Regions from separate parts of the Geodermatophilus sp. SYSU D01045 genome, predicted to be linked through region 3. Evidence: predicted binding sites of a transcription regulator. Region 3 holds the regulator's gene; each other region holds the start of a gene.
The links. The regulator LexA, encoded in region 3, represses DNA repair genes until DNA is damaged. The targets are predictions, from matches to a motif close to TCGAACANNTGTTCGA.
Positions count from the first base shown of each region.

Region 1 (4,823 bases), on a different contig from region 3:
CCCCGGCTGCTGCGGCTGCACGCGGACCGGCCGCTGCCCCGCTTCTTCGACGTCGAGGACGGCCTGGACGCGGTCCCCACGGGCGCCGGCACACCGCGCGGCTGAGCCCGCCTACGCTGGGCCGGGTCGCGCGGTCGTGCGGCCTGCCCTCCGCACCACCCAGGAGCAGCCGTGTCCGACCCCGCCGCCCTCCCCGTCACCGGCACCTCCCGCGTCAAGCGCGGCCTCGCCGAGCAGCTCAAGGGCGGCGTCATCATGGACGTCGTCACCCCCGAGCAGGCGAGGATCGCCGAGGACGCCGGCGCCGTCGCCGTCATGGCGCTCGAGCGGGTGCCCGCCGACATCCGCGCCCAGGGCGGCATCGCGCGGATGAGCGACCCCGACATGATCGACGGGATCGTCTCCGCCGTCTCCATCCCGGTGATGGCCAAGGCCCGCATCGGGCACTTCGTCGAGGCCCAGGTGCTGCAGAGCCTCGGCGTCGACTACGTCGACGAGTCCGAGGTGCTCACCCCGGCCGACGAGGCGCACCACATCGACAAGCACGCGTTCACCGTGCCGTTCGTCTGCGGCGCCACCGACCTGGGCGAGGCGCTGCGGCGGATCGCCGAGGGCGCGGCCATGATCCGGTCGAAGGGCGAGGCGGGCACGGGCAACGTCGTCGAGGCGACGCGGCACGTGCGGGCGATCCGGGCCGGCATCCGGCGGCTGGGCACCCTCGACGAGACCGAGCTGTTCGTCGCGGCCAAGGAACTGCGCGCGCCGCACGACCTGGTCGCCGAGGTGGCCCGCACCGGGAAGCTGCCGGTCGTGCTGTTCACCGCCGGCGGCATCGCCACCCCGGCCGACGCGGCGATGATGATGCAGCTGGGCGCCGAGGGCGTGTTCGTCGGCTCGGGGATCTTCAAGTCCGGCGACCCGGCCCGGCGCGCCGCCGCGATCGTCCAGGCGACGACGTTCCACGACGACCCCGACGTGATCGCCAAGGTCTCCCGCGGGCTGGGCGAGGCCATGGTCGGGATCGACGTGGACACGCTGTCCGACTCGCAGCGGTTCGCCGCGCGCGGCTGGTGAGCGCGCCCCGGATCGGGGTGCTCGCGCTGCAGGGCGACGTCCGCGAGCACCTCGCGGTCCTGACCGGGCTCGGCGCGGACGCGGTGCCGGTGCGGCGCCCCGCCGAGCTGGCCGCCGTCGACGGGCTGGTCCTGCCCGGCGGCGAGTCGACCACGATGGCGAACCTCGCCGTCCGCACCGGGCTGCTCGAGCCGCTGCGTGCCGCCGTCCGCGGCGGGCTGCCGGTGTACGGCACCTGCGCCGGGCTGGTGCTGCTGGCCGACCGGCTCCTCGACGCCCCGCCCGGGCAGCAGACGATCGGTGGCCTCGACGTCACCGTGCGGCGCAACGCCTTCGGCCGGCAGGCCGACTCCTTCGAGTCGCGCGTCGCGGTGGAGGGCGTGCCCGGCGGCCCGCTGTCGGCCGTGTTCATCCGTGCGCCGTGGGTCGAGGAGGCCGGGCCGGGGGTGCAGGTCCTCGGGCGGGTCGAGGGCGGAGCGGCCGACGGTAGGATCGTCGCGGTGCGCCAGGGCGACGTCGTGGCCACCAGCTTCCACCCCGAGCTGACCGGGGACACCCGGGTCCACGCGTGTTTCATGGAGATCGTGCGGAGCGCGGTCGGCGGGGCGGTCGCAGCCCCCAGCGGCGCCGGTGCCGGCGCCCCCGACCTCGGAGGAGCACAGTGAGCGGCCATTCCAAGTGGGCGACCACGAAGCACAAGAAGGCCGCCATCGACGCCAAGCGCGGCAAGCTGTTCGCCAAGCTGATCAAGAACATCGAGGTCGCGGCGCGCACCGGCGGCGGTGACCCCGCGGGCAACCCGACGCTCTACGACGCCATCCAGAAGGCGAAGAAGTCCTCGGTCCCCAACGACAACATCGACCGCGCGGTCAAGCGCGGCTCGGGCGCCGAGGCCGGTGGCGTCGAGTACCAGTCGATCACCTATGAGGGCTACGCGGCGGGGGGCGTCGCGGTGCTCGTCGAGTGCCTCACCGACAACCGCAACCGGTCGGCCTCCGAGGTGCGCACCGCGATGACCCGCAACGGCGGCTCGATGGCCGACCCGGGCTCGGTGTCCTACCTGTTCACCCGCAAGGGCGTCGTCGTCGTCCCGAAGGCCGACGGCGTCGACGAGGACACCGTTCTCATGGCGGTCCTCGACGCCGGCGCCGAGGAGGTCCGCGACCTCGGCGACACCCTCGAGGTCGTCTCCGAGCCCGGTGACCTGGTCGCCGTCCGCACCGCGCTGCAGGACGCCGGCATCGACTACGACTCGGCCGAGGCCGGGTTCGTGCCCAGCGTCACCGTCGAGCTCGACGAGGAGGGCGCCGGCAAGGTGTTCCGCCTCATCGACGCGCTCGAGGACCTCGACGACGTGCAGAACGTCTACGCCAACTACGACGTCTCCGACGAGGTGCTCGAGAAGGTCGGCTGAGGGAGCTCCTCCTCTCCCTCCCCGCCGCGCACGGCCGGGGCCGCGCACCGCTCCCCGGACCGTGCCGCGTGTTGCGCCGCGGGGCCGTCGTCCGGGACGGTTACGGTTGCGGTCGAACACGCGTTCGGTGGGAGGGGGAGCGGGCATGCGGGTGCTCGGCATCGACCCGGGGCTGACCCGGTGCGGGTGGGGTGTGGTCGACGGCCGGCCCGGCACGCGCCCGGCCGCCGTGGGCGTCGGCGTGATCCGCAGCTCCGCGGACCTGGACCTGGAGCTGCGGCTGCTGGAGCTGCACACCCAGGTCACCGCGCTGCTGCGCGAGCACCGGCCCGACGTCGTGGCCATCGAGCGGGTGTTCACCCAGAACAACAAGGGCACCGCCACCGGCACCGCGCAGGCGGCCGGGGTCGCGGCGCTGGCCGCTGCGCAGGCCGACCGGCCGGTCGCCTGGCACACGCCCAGCGAGGTCAAGGCGGCCATCTCCGGCAACGGCCGCGCGGACAAGGAGCAGGTCACCCTCATGGTCACCCGGGTGCTGGGGCTGGCGTCACCCCCCAAGCCGGCCGACGCCGCCGACGCCCTGGCGCTGGCGGTCTGCCACGTGTGGCGCGGCCCGGCCCAGGACCGGCTGCGGGTCGCGGCGATCGCCGGCGGCATCGGCGCGCCGGTGGTGCAGCGGACGCTGCCGCGCTGGCAGGGGGTGTCCCGGTGATCGCCTCGGTGAGCGGCCGGGTCGCCGCGGTCGGCCCGGAGGGCGCGGTCGTCGAGGTCGGCGGCATCGGCCTGGCCGTGCAGTGCACGCCGGGCACCATCGCCCGGCTCGCGGTGGGTGAGGACGCCCGCCTGGCCACCAGCCTGGTCGTGCGCGAGGACTCCCTCACCCTCTACGGCTTCGCCGACGACGACGAGCGGCAGCTGTTCGAGCTGCTGCAGACCGCCAACGGCGTCGGCCCGCGGCTGGCGCAGGCGGTGCTGGCCATCCACCCGCCGCGCGAGGTCCGCCGCGCGGTGTCCACGGCCGACGTCAAGGCGCTCATGCAGGTGCCCGGCATCGGCAAGAAGGGCGCCGAGCGGCTGATCCTCGAGCTGCGCGACCGGCTGGGCGCCACCACCACCGACACCCAGCTCGACGGGCCCGCCCCGGCGGGTCTCGCGCCGGTCACCCCGGTGGCGCCCTGGCGCGACCAGCTGTCCTCGGCGCTGGTCGGGCTCGGCTGGTCCACCAAGGAGGCCGACACCGCGCTCACCGCGCTCGCGCCGGTCGCCGACGAGCAGCTCACCAGCACCGGGCGGGTCGACGTCGCGCTGCTGCTGCGCCAGGCGCTGCAGCTGCTGGGCCGGTCGTGAGCGCCCCGTTCGACCGGTCGCTGACCGGCGAGGTGGAGTCCGGCATCAGCCGCGACTTCGCCGTCTCCCCGCAGGCCGGGGACGAGGAGCGGGTGGTCGAGTCCGCGCTGCGGCCGCACTCGCTGACCGACTTCATCGGCCAGCCCAAGGTCGCCCGCCAGCTCGCGCTGGTCCTCGAGGGCGCCAAGCGCCGGGGCCGGCCGCCGGACCACGTGCTGCTGTCCGGCCCGCCCGGGCTCGGCAAGACCAGCCTCGCGCTGATCATCGGCTCGGAGCTCGGCACCTCGGTGAAGATCACCAGCGGCCCGGCGATCGAGCGCTCCGGCGACCTCGCCGCGATGCTGTCCAACCTCGGCCCCGGCGACGTGCTGTTCATCGACGAGATCCACCGCATCGCGCGGCCCGCCGAGGAACTGCTGTACATGGCGATGGAGGACTTCCGGGTCGACGTCGTCGTCGGCAAGGGGCCCGGCGCCACCGCGATCCCGCTGGAGATCAACCCGTTCACCCTGGTCGGCGCGACCACCCGGGCGGGCCTGCTCACCGGGCCGCTGCGCGACCGGTTCGGCTTCGTCGGGCAGATGGAGTTCTACGAGCCCGCCGAGCTGCAGCAGGTGCTCGCCCGCAGCGCCGACCTGCTCGGCGTCGAGCTCACCGACGACGGCTCGGCCGAGATCGCCGGCCGCTCCCGCGGGACGCCGCGCATCGCCAACCGGCTGCTGCGCCGGGTCCGCGACTACGCCGAGGTCGAGGCCGACGGCCGGGTCACCCGCGCCGTCGCGCAGGCCGCGCTGGCCCTCTACGACGTCGACGACCTCGGGCTGGACCGGCTGGACCGGGCGGTGCTGGAGGCGCTGGTCGTGCGCTTCTCCGGCGGGCCGGTCGGCGTCTCCACGCTGGCGGTCGCGGTGGGCGAGGAGCCGACCACCGTCGAGGAGGTGTGCGAGCCGTTCCTCGTCCGCGCCGGGCTGCTGGCCCGCACCCCGCG
Region 1 covers NZ_JBJGZB010000006.1:60,818-65,640, reverse strand. The annotation lists gene ACI798_RS06840 (hypothetical protein) at 1-105, shown strand, start outside; gene pdxS (pyridoxal 5'-phosphate synthase lyase subunit PdxS) at 172-1,074, shown strand; gene pdxT (pyridoxal 5'-phosphate synthase glutaminase subunit PdxT) at 1,071-1,739, shown strand; gene ACI798_RS06825 (YebC/PmpR family DNA-binding transcriptional regulator) at 1,736-2,488, shown strand; gene ruvC (crossover junction endodeoxyribonuclease RuvC) at 2,634-3,200, shown strand; gene ruvA (Holliday junction branch migration protein RuvA) at 3,197-3,835, shown strand; gene ruvB (Holliday junction branch migration DNA helicase RuvB) at 3,832-4,823, shown strand, end outside.
Region 1: ruvC (crossover junction endodeoxyribonuclease RuvC) is a predicted target of LexA. The motif match lies at 2,601-2,616, and genes of this name have one in related genera.

Region 2 (4,823 bases), on a different contig from region 3:
CGCGCTCGCCGACCGAGCCGTCCCAGGGGGCCCCGACCAGCTCGGCGTCGTCGTCGCGGGTCGACCACCACAGGCCCTCGCGGCCCGGGCGGCCGTCGGCGTAGGCCCAGCGGCGCCCGGAGTCCGCGGCCCGGTCGCCGGGCCGGCGGACCAGCAGCACCCGCACGCCCTCGGCGCGGGCGCGCGCGGCCAGCCGGGCGGTCACCGCCGGGTCGATGCGGGAGCCGGTCAGCGCGTCGCGGCCCCACGGGCCCGGCTGCTCGACGAGCAGCCAGCGCTGCGCCGGCCCGGCCGTGGCCACGGGGGAGTCCCCCCGGACCAGGGCCGTGACCGAGCAGCGGGTGGCGTCGAGCCGGCCGGCACGGGCGGGGACGGTGGCGGTCACCCGGGAGGAGGCGACGGGGTCACGACCCGGTCCCGAGGGCGTCGGCACGCTCCCCATCGTCCCCGCCGGCGTCCGGCGCCGGGGCGCCAGGTCCGTGTGGACCCGGCTCGGGGGCGGTGGCCGGGACGCCGTCGACCCCGTGCGCGCCCTGCACCGCCGCGCCGGCGACCAGCGCGATCGACTCGGTGACCAGCCGGCGGGCGAGGGTGAGCCGGTCGTCGGCGTCCAGGCCCGCCAGGTCGGCGACCTTGAGCTCGCCGGCGGCCAGCAGGCCCTCGAGCGCGGCGCGGGTGGAGGCGGGGAACTCCAGCCGGCGGCGGCCGGCCAGCAGGGCGACCCGCCCGCCCTCGGCGGTGGCCGGGGCGTCGCGGAGCGCGCAGCGCAGCCGGCGGCGCAGCCGCAGCACGGTGTCCGGGCCGAGCGCGGCCGCCGCGGTGGCCTGCGCCAGCGGCGCGACCGGCTCGGGGCGCACCTGCGACCAGGTCCGCGAGCGCAGCCGCTCGGCGACCTCGCCGGGGTCCACCCGGCCCAGCCACTCCTGCAGCGCGGTCACGACCGTGGCGACGTCGTCGCGGACCGACGCCGGATCGGACAGGTCCAGGCCCAGCGGCAGGGCGCGGCGCAGCTCCCGGTCCTCGGCGGCCAGCACCCGCACCAGGTCCAGCGCCGACTCGGCCGCGGCCCAGCGGGTCACCGAGTGCACGCCGATGGTCAGGTGCGCGCTGGTCTGCCCGAGCGCGACCGCCGAGTGCAGGTAGCCGCGCGGCAGGTAGAGGGTGTCGCCCGGGCGCAGGACGGCGTCGACCACCGGCTCGCGCTCGGCGGCCGCGGCGACGGCGGCCCGGCGGTCGGTCCACGGCTGGGTGCGCAGCGGCTCCTCGAGCACCGGCTCGTGGATGGTCCAGTGCTTCTCGCCGGCCACCTGCAGCACGAAGACGTCGTGGACGTCGTAGTGCGGGCTGAACCCGCGCGAGGACGGCGGCGTCACGTACGCGTTGACCTGCGTCGGGTGCCCCAGGTCGGCGGCCAGTTGGTCGGCGAACTCGATCAGCGGCGGCCAGAGCCGGTGCAGGCCCTGCAGGACCACGGTGCTGCCGTCGGCGAACAGCCGCAGCACGGCGTCGGAGGAGACCTGGTCGGCCACCTCGGCGCCGGCGCCGCCGGAGGTGGTGAACCGCTGGGCGTCGACGACGGCGCCGTCCTTGGCGATGCGCAGGAACGGCGTGCGCAGGCCGCGCCGCGACAGCAGCTCGTCGACGTCGGTCAGCGTCAGCAGGTCGGTGAACGACTCCCCGGTGTCCTCGGCGCGGGCGAGCAGCGGGCGGCGGGACCAGTACCGCTCGGCGAAGACCGCGGGGTCGAGGTGCGTGCACCGGCGCAGGGCCGGGCGGGTGTCAGCCCCGCCCGGCCCCGCGCCGGCCGGGTCCTGGCTCAGGCCGAACCGTCCGCGCCACCGTCGGCGCCGCCGTCGGCACCGCCGTCCGCACCGCCGTCGGCCGGGCCGTGACCGGCGCCGCCGTCGGCACCACCGTCGGCACCACCGTCGGCGCCGCCGTCCGCACCGCCGTCGGCACCGCCGTCCGCGCCGCCGTCCGAGCCACCGCCCACCGCGCCGCCGTCGGCCGGGCCGTGGCCCGCGCCGCTGTCGGCACCGCCGTCGGCGCCGCCGTCGTGCTGGCCGGGCGTGCCCTCGCCGGCACCGCTGTCGGCCGGACCCTCCGTGCTGGTCATGTCGTCGTCGTCGAGCGCCATCGGGCTCCTCCGGGATCCGGGTCGGGACCGTCCGCCGGACGACGGTCGGTCGTGTCCCACCTACCTCGCCCGTGCGCCGGTCACACATGCGCCGACCAGCGTCGTCACGAGCTCCCCGGACACGCCGGGGACGGCGCGCCGCCGCCGGCGGGGGACCGTTAGTCTCCGAACACGTGTTCGAGCGGGGAGGTCGCGTGCGGTCGTCGGGCGGGCGTGCCGAGGGGTGCACGGTGCTGCACGTCGACATGGACGCGTTCTTCGCCAGCGTCGAGGTGCGCCGGCACCCCGAGCTCGCCGGCACGCCGGTCATCGTGGGCGGCGCGGGCAACCGCGGGGTGGTCACCTCGGCCACCTACGAGGCCCGCGCGTACGGCGTGCACGCCGCCATGCCGACGGCGCGGGCGCTGCGGCTGTGCCCGGCGGCGACCGTGCTGCCGGGGGACGTGGGCCTCTACGCCGAGGTGTCCCGGGCGGTCATGGCGCTGTTCCGGTCGGTGACCCCGCTGGTGGAGCCGCTGAGCCTGGACGAGGCCTTCCTCGACGTGGGCGGGGCCGGGCGCCGGCTGGGCGACGCCGCCGAGATCGGGGAGTACCTGCGCGCCCGCGTCTTCGACGAACAGGGCATCACCTGCTCCGTCGGCGTGGCCGGCACCAAGTTCGTGGCCAAGCTCGCCTCCACCCACGCCAAGCCCGACGGGCTGCTCGTCGTCCGCCCGGCCGAGGTCATCGACTTCCTGCACCCGCTGCCGGTCGGCGCGCTGTGGGGCGTGGGCGCGAAGACCGAGCAGGTGCTGCTGCGGCTGGGGCTGCGCACCGTCGGCGACCTCGCGCACGTCCCGGCGCGCACCCTGCAGCGGGCACTGGGCCCCGCCGCCGGCGCCCACCTGCACGAGCTGGCCTGGGGCCGCGACCCCCGCCGGGTGGTGCCCGACGAGCCGGAGCGCTCGACCGGGCACGAGGAGACCTTCCCCACCGACGTCGACGACCCGGCCGTGATCCACCGGGAGCTGCTGCGGCTGTCCGAGCGGACGGCGGCCCGGCTGCGCGCGGGCGGCTGGCTGACCCGCACGGTGAGCATCAAGGTCCGCTTCGCCGACTTCACCACCCTCACCCGCAGCCGCACCCTCGGCGTCCCCACCGACGTCGGGCAGGAGGTGTACGAGACCGCGCGGGCCCTGTTCGACGCGCTCGGGCTGGACCGGGCGCGGATCCGGCTGGTCGGCGTGCGGGCCGAGCGGCTGGTCCGGTCCGGCGAGGCTCCCCGGCAGCTCGAGCTCGGCGCCCGCGAGCACGGCCGCCGCGACGCGGAGCTCGCCGCCGACCGGGCGGCCCGCCGGTTCGGCGCCGGCGCGGTGCGGCCGGCCACGCTGCTGCACCGCGACCGCGACCGCCGGGTGCGCTGAGGCGGGCCTGGGGGCCCGTCACGGACCCCCGGAGGGGTGGTCCCGACGGCAGTGCGGCGGGTCGCCGCGCACTCGCCTTTCGCACCCCGCCGACGGCTCGTATCCTCGGTGTCACCACCGGGTACGGGCCCGGTGGTGTCTGGCTCCGCCCACCTGGAGGTCTCGGTGCCGCTCTCCGAGCACGAGCAGCGACTGCTGGAGCAGATCGAGCGCGCCCTCGTCGACGACGATCCCAAGTTCGCCTCCTCCGTCCGCACCGGCGACCGCAGGCTCAAGGCCCGGCGGAAGCTGCAGCTCGGTGCGCTGCTGGTCGTGGTGGGCCTGGCCGTCCTCGTCGGTGGCGCCGTCGTCCCGTCCGTGCCCCTGGGCGTCCTCGGCTTCCTCGTGATGTTCGGCGGTGCCGCGCTCGGCGTCCTCAACTACCGCTCGGCCACCGGCGCCGTCGAGACCGGCCCGGCCGGTGCCCGCGGCGCGCAGGCCGGCCGCGGCCGGGGCGGCCGCCCCCGCCGGCAGCCGCTGAAGAACCGGCTCGAGGAGCGCTTCCGCCGCCGCTACGACCAGTAGCCCGCGAGACCCCGCCGACGGCCGCCGTCCCACCCGGGACGGCGGCCGTCGCCGTTCCCGGCACCGTGGCCTCGGGGGTCGACCGCCCGGGGGGCGGGTGGGGACACTGGAACCGCCACGAACGGGCCGCTCGGGAGGGGGAGTCCCGATGACGCAGACACAGCCCCTGGAGCACGTGTCCTTCGACCGTCCCGACGAGGTGCGGCAGGGCGACAACTGGCGGCTGGAGCTGGTGCGCCTGGCCGGCGACGTCGAGGTCGGCAGGATCACCGTCCAGCCCGGCTGGCGGTGGTCCGAGCACGTCAGGCCGGTCGCCGGCACGGACCTGTGCGAGGCGCCGCACCAGCAGTACCACCTCTCCGGCCGCATCCACGTCGTCATGGCGGACGGCACCGAGCTCGACGCGGGTCCCGGTGACGTCACGACGCTGCCGCCGGGACACGACGCCTGGGTCGTGGGGGACGAGCCGGCCGTGGCCGTCGACTGGCACGGCGCCTCGGTCTGGGCGACCCGGCAGTAGACCCCGCCGGCCCGGGACCCGCGGGGTCCCGCTCAGGCGACGGGGGTCCGGCGGGGCAGGCGGGCGGTGACCGCCGCCCCGAGCGCGTCACCCAGCGACGCCGGCCACAGCAGGGCCCGGAGCCGGGCCCCGGGCGCCGCCGCCGCGGCCAGCCCCCGCCGCGCCCGGGTCAGCGCGGCGCCCAGGGACGGGTCGGCGG
Region 2 covers NZ_JBJGZB010000006.1:174,816-179,638, reverse strand. The annotation lists gene ACI798_RS07380 (sucrase ferredoxin) at 1-385, opposite strand, end outside; gene ACI798_RS07375 (cupin domain-containing protein) at 405-1,529, opposite strand; gene ACI798_RS07370 (BatC protein) at 1,817-2,137, opposite strand; gene dinB (DNA polymerase IV) at 2,368-3,540, shown strand; gene ACI798_RS07360 (DUF3040 domain-containing protein) at 3,676-4,104, shown strand; gene ACI798_RS07355 (cupin domain-containing protein) at 4,253-4,624, shown strand; gene ACI798_RS07350 (transglutaminase family protein) at 4,657-4,823, opposite strand, start outside.
Region 2: dinB (DNA polymerase IV) is a predicted target of LexA. The motif match lies at 2,303-2,318, and genes of this name have one in related genera.

Region 3 (4,823 bases):
GCCCGGAGCGGGCCACCGCCCGCCCGGAGCCGGTGGTGGGGAGCGGGCGCCCGCCGTGGTGGCTGCTGGTCGTGGCGTTCGCGGTCACCGTCGGGGTCACCGTCGACCTGCTCAGCCGCGGGGTGCTCGAGCGGCTGGACCTCGAGGTGTCCGAGGTGGTCAGCGCCTGGGACCTGCGCGACTCCCCGGCCTACTGGCCGGTCTGGGCGGTCACCCAGATCGGCGGCCGCGGCACCATCCTCATCGTGCTGGCCGCCCTGGTCGGCTGGCTGTGCGTGCGCGAGCGGACGGTGCTGCCGCTGCTGCGGGTGGTCACCGCACTGGCGCTGCTCACCGTCGTCGTCTACGCGTTCAAGTTCGGCACCGGCCGCACCGCCCCCGCCTATCCCGGTTCCTTCTTCCACCGCGACGGCGCCAGCTACCCCTCCGGGCACGTGGCCAACGCCGTGCTCATGTGGGGCGTGGCGCGCTGGCAGGCGGTCGAGTACGGACTCGGGCCGCGGGTGCAGCGCACCCTGTGGTGGCTGGCCGTCGTCGGGCCGGTGGCCACCGGGATCGCGATGGTCTCGCTGGACTTCCACTGGGTCACCGACGCCGTGGTGGGCGCGGCCGTCGGGCTGCTGCTGCTGGGCGTGGTTCACGCACTCGACGCGCTGGTGCTGTCACGCTGGGCGAGTGCCCGGTCCGGCCGCCCGTCCGCGTAGCACCGTCCGGCGGGCACCGGCCGTCCTGCTGACCGCGGGCCTGCTCGCCCTCCGGGCGGCCCCGGCCGCGGCCGAGGAGCCGGCCGCTCCCTCGGTCCGCTGCCAGGTGACCGACCCGCGGCTGGCCGAGCTCTCCGGCCTGGTGGACGTCGGCGACCGGATGCTCGCCGTGGTCGACGGCGGGGACGAGGTCGCCGTGTACGTGCTCGACGGCGCGTGCCAGGTCGTCGACGTGACCACCGCGCCGGTGGACCCCTACGACCCCGAGGACCTCGGCGTCGGCCCCGACGGCACGGTGTGGCTGGCCGACACCGGCGACAACACCACCGTCCGGACGACGGTCGCGCTCGTCGCGCTGCGGCCCGACGGCGGGACGGCGCTGCACCGGCTGACCTACCCCGACGGCCCGCACGACGCCGAGGCGCTGCTGCTCGCCCCCGACGGGACCCCGTACATCGTGACCAAGGAGGTGCTCGGCGCCAGCCACGTCTACCGGCCGGCGGCGCCGCTGGTCGACGGCGGCACGGTCGCGCTGGCCGACGTCGGCACCGTCGCGTTCACCCTCACCGGCACGCCCGGCGGTCCCGTGGGCCGGGCCGGGCAACTGCTGGTCACCGGCGGGGCGGTCGCCCGCGACGGCAGCCGGATCGCGCTGCGCACCTACACCGACGCCTACGTCTGGCCGCTCGCCGGGGCCGACGTCCCGGGGGCGCTGGCCGGCGAGCCGGTGCGGATCGCCCTGCCCGAGGCACCGCAGGGGGAGGCCGTGTCGTTCACCGCGGACGGCAGCGCGCTGCTGGTGGCCGGCGAGGGCCTCCCCGGGGACGTGACCGCGGTGCCGGTCCCGGCGGGGTCCGCGCCGCCCACGACGGCGGCGCCCCCCGCGGCCGACCCGTCGCCGTCGGCCCTGCTCGGCGGGGACGCCGGGGGCCTGTCGCCGGTGGCCGCCGGCGTGGCCGCCGCCGTCGTCGCGACCGCGCTGGTGTGGATCGGCGGGCGGCTGCGCCGCCGCCGGTCCGGTGGTCCGCCCGCCGGCGCCTGAGCTCCGGCACCGGCGGGGACCTGCGGCTCAGACCCGCCGCAGGACGGTGACGACGCGGCCGAGGACGGTGGCCTCGTCGCCGGGGATCGGCTCGTAGGCCGGGTTGTGCGGCAGCAGCCAGACGTGCCCGTCGCGGCGCTTGTACGTCTTGACCGTGGCCTCGCCGTCGAGCATCGCGGCGACGATCTCGCCGTTCTCGGCGGTGGGCTGCTGGCGGACGACGACCCAGTCGCCGTCGCAGATGGCCGCGTCGACCATCGAGTCACCGGCGACGCGCAGCATGAACAGCGTGCCCTCGCCGACGAGCTCGCGGGGGAGCGGGAAGACGTCCTCGACGGCCTGCTCGGCGAGCACCGGGCCACCGGCCGCGATCCGCCCGACCAGCGGGACGTAGGTGGGGGCCGCCGAGCCGTCGGCGGCCGCGGCGGGCGCCGCCGGGGCGGACTCGCCCGCGGTCTCACCGGGCAGCCGGACGTCGAGTGCGCGGGGCCGGTTGGGGTCGCGCCGCAGCCAGCCCTTCTTCTGCAGCACCGACAGCTGGTGGGCGACCGACGACGCCGAGGACAGGCCGACCGCCTCGCCGATCTCGCGGACCGAGGGGGGGTAGCCACGCCGCTCGATCGAGTCGCGGATGACCTCGAGGACCCGGCGCTGCCGCTGGGTCAGGCCGTCGCCGCCCTCGCCCCGGTCGGGGAAGGTGCGCACGGCGCCCGTGCCGTCCGCGCCGGCACCGCGCTCGGCGGCCGGACGGCGGGTCGCCGCGCCGCCGCCCCGGGTGCCCTGGCCGGTCCCGCTCGTGCCCGCCACGTCTCCTCCTCGCCGGCCGCGTCCCCGCGGCCCGTCCGTCGCCCTCCCGGCCGGGGCCGGTCGGCGGGCGGTGCGCCCGCACGGACCGTAGCGCGCCGGCGCCGCAGGTTCAAACGTGTGTTCGAAGGACACGCCGCGCCGCTCTCGCACTCGTCGGACCCGTGCGGTAGACATCCGGACAGACGTTCGATCGAACACGCGTTCGATGCGGTGGACCCGATCTGGAGGAGCGGTCATGGGCAGCGTGCGGCAGGCAGTGCTCGAGTTCGACGCGGCGGTCCGGGTCCCGTGGCGGCCGCCGCTCCGCGGGGAGGGCGGGACGGCCGCCGGCGGGGGCCGGTCGGTCCCGGCTCGCGCCGACCGGCCGGCGCCGCGGGCGGGCCTGCCGGGCTCGGGTCCCCGCGTCGCGGGGCACCTGCGGCCGGTGCCCGACCGTCCCGCGGCGGCTCCCGCGCGCACCGCCGGGCCGGCCGCCGAGGGGCCGCGCACCCGTCGCGACCCGGCCCGCCCCAGCGGGCGGCCGGTGCGCTCGGAGCCCGCCCGGGCCGCCGTCCGCACGCGGTGCGCGCCGGCCCCGGCGCCGGTGCGGCTGACCCGTCGCGGGCGCCGCCTGGTCACCGTGCTGGTCCTCGCCGCCGGCGTCGGCGGGGCCGCCCTCGGCCGGGGGGTCCTCGCCCCTGATGACGGCCTGCGCCTGGCCGGCGAGAGCAGCGTCGTGGTCGAGAGCGGTGACACGGTGTGGTCGATCGCCGCGGAGGTCGCCGGCCCCGGCCAGGACGTGCGCGCGGTGGTCGACGCGATCGAGGAGCTCAACGACCTGGAGGCGGCGGTCGTCGTCCCCGGCCAGGTGCTGCGCCTGCCGTAGGCGCTCCGCCGGCGGCCGGGCGGCCGGAACTGACGAGGCGGACCTCCCCGGTTCGTCAACCATCGGCGGTCGCGTCGCTCACGCACTGAGTGCAGACCAACACTTACGGTGAGGACCGTGTCAGCAGCCGTGAACAGCCAGGCAGCGGTGTCCTTCGGGTCCCCACAGGACGTCGAGGTGTTCGTGAACAGCAGCTGGGTGCCCGGCGCGATGCTCGGCTGGCGACACGACGACGCCGGCGTGTGCGAGGCCTGGGTGCGGTTGCGGACCGACGTCCCCGAGGTGGTCGAGGGTGCCGGCACCTGGGTGGGGCTGGCCGACGTGCGACTGCCCGAACGGCACCTCGCGCCGGCGCCCGAGGCCCCGCCGGCAGCCGTGGCGGCATCGGACCGGGCGGCAGGCCCTGCGCTCGAGCGCTCCCGCCGAGCACGTCGACACGGCCTCGACATGACCGCCGAGATGCCCGCCGTCGGCGGTGGCGCGGGCCGGCACCGCGCACGGGCCGTCCACGGCGCCGGGCGGCACCGCGCCGTCACGGCGGAGATGCCCGCCGTCGCCCTCGGGTCCGTGGCCGCACCTCCCGCTGCCGACACCCTCGCCGAGGACGCCCGCCTCTACACCCGGCCGATCCGCCTCGGGGACCTGGTGCCGCACCCCCGCGGCGGCCGCCCCGCCGTCCGCCCGACCGTCTGACCCGCCGCGGGGGCGAGTGCTCCCGGGGCCCGTGGTTCCCGTGCCGGCGTCCCGCCGGCGATCCGGGCGGGCGTCCGCGCGCCATCGCAGGCGCTCGTGGACGCCCTCCTGACGGGCGGTCGATACACCCACCCGCCCCCTCCCGCGCGCCGACACGCGCGGCGTCCCGGCGTGTCGTGTGACGGGAGGGGACCCTGCTCGCCCCTGGTCACCACGGGGTCACGGCCGGATCTCGACGGAAGAGACACGCGGGTTCTCGTCTTGCAGATGTAGTGGAGCGGGGCCTACTGTCCCCCTACATCTAGTAGTTGCACCGATGGAAGTCCTCCACAGGCCGTCCTCAGGACCTCCACGGGGTGTCCACCGGATGTCCCCAGAGGGGTCCACAGACAGACGCAGACGGGCGGGTCCGGCAGGGCCGGACGAGCCCGTCGGCACCAGCCGCCCGACCGGGTCCCCGGTCCGGTCTCCCGCGGAGGAGGTGAACCGCAGTGCGCTGCCCGTTCTGCCACAACCCCGACAGCCGCGTGATCGACTCGCGCGAGGCCGACGAGGGGGCAACCACCCGTCGCCGCCGCTCGTGCCCGGCCTGCGGCCGCCGTTTCACCACCGTCGAGGAGGCGGTGCTCGCCGTCGTCAAGCGCAGCGGGGTGAGCGAGCCGTTCAACCGGACCAAGGTCGTCGCCGGCGTGCGGCGCGCCTGCCAGGGCCG
Region 3 covers NZ_JBJGZB010000021.1:12,422-17,244, forward strand. The annotation lists gene ACI798_RS17275 (phosphatase PAP2 family protein) at 1-704, shown strand, start outside; gene ACI798_RS17280 (hypothetical protein) at 676-1,746, shown strand; gene lexA (transcriptional repressor LexA) at 1,774-2,553, opposite strand; gene ACI798_RS17290 (LysM peptidoglycan-binding domain-containing protein) at 2,789-3,418, shown strand; gene ACI798_RS17295 (hypothetical protein) at 3,536-4,111, shown strand; gene nrdR (transcriptional regulator NrdR) at 4,603-4,823, shown strand, end outside.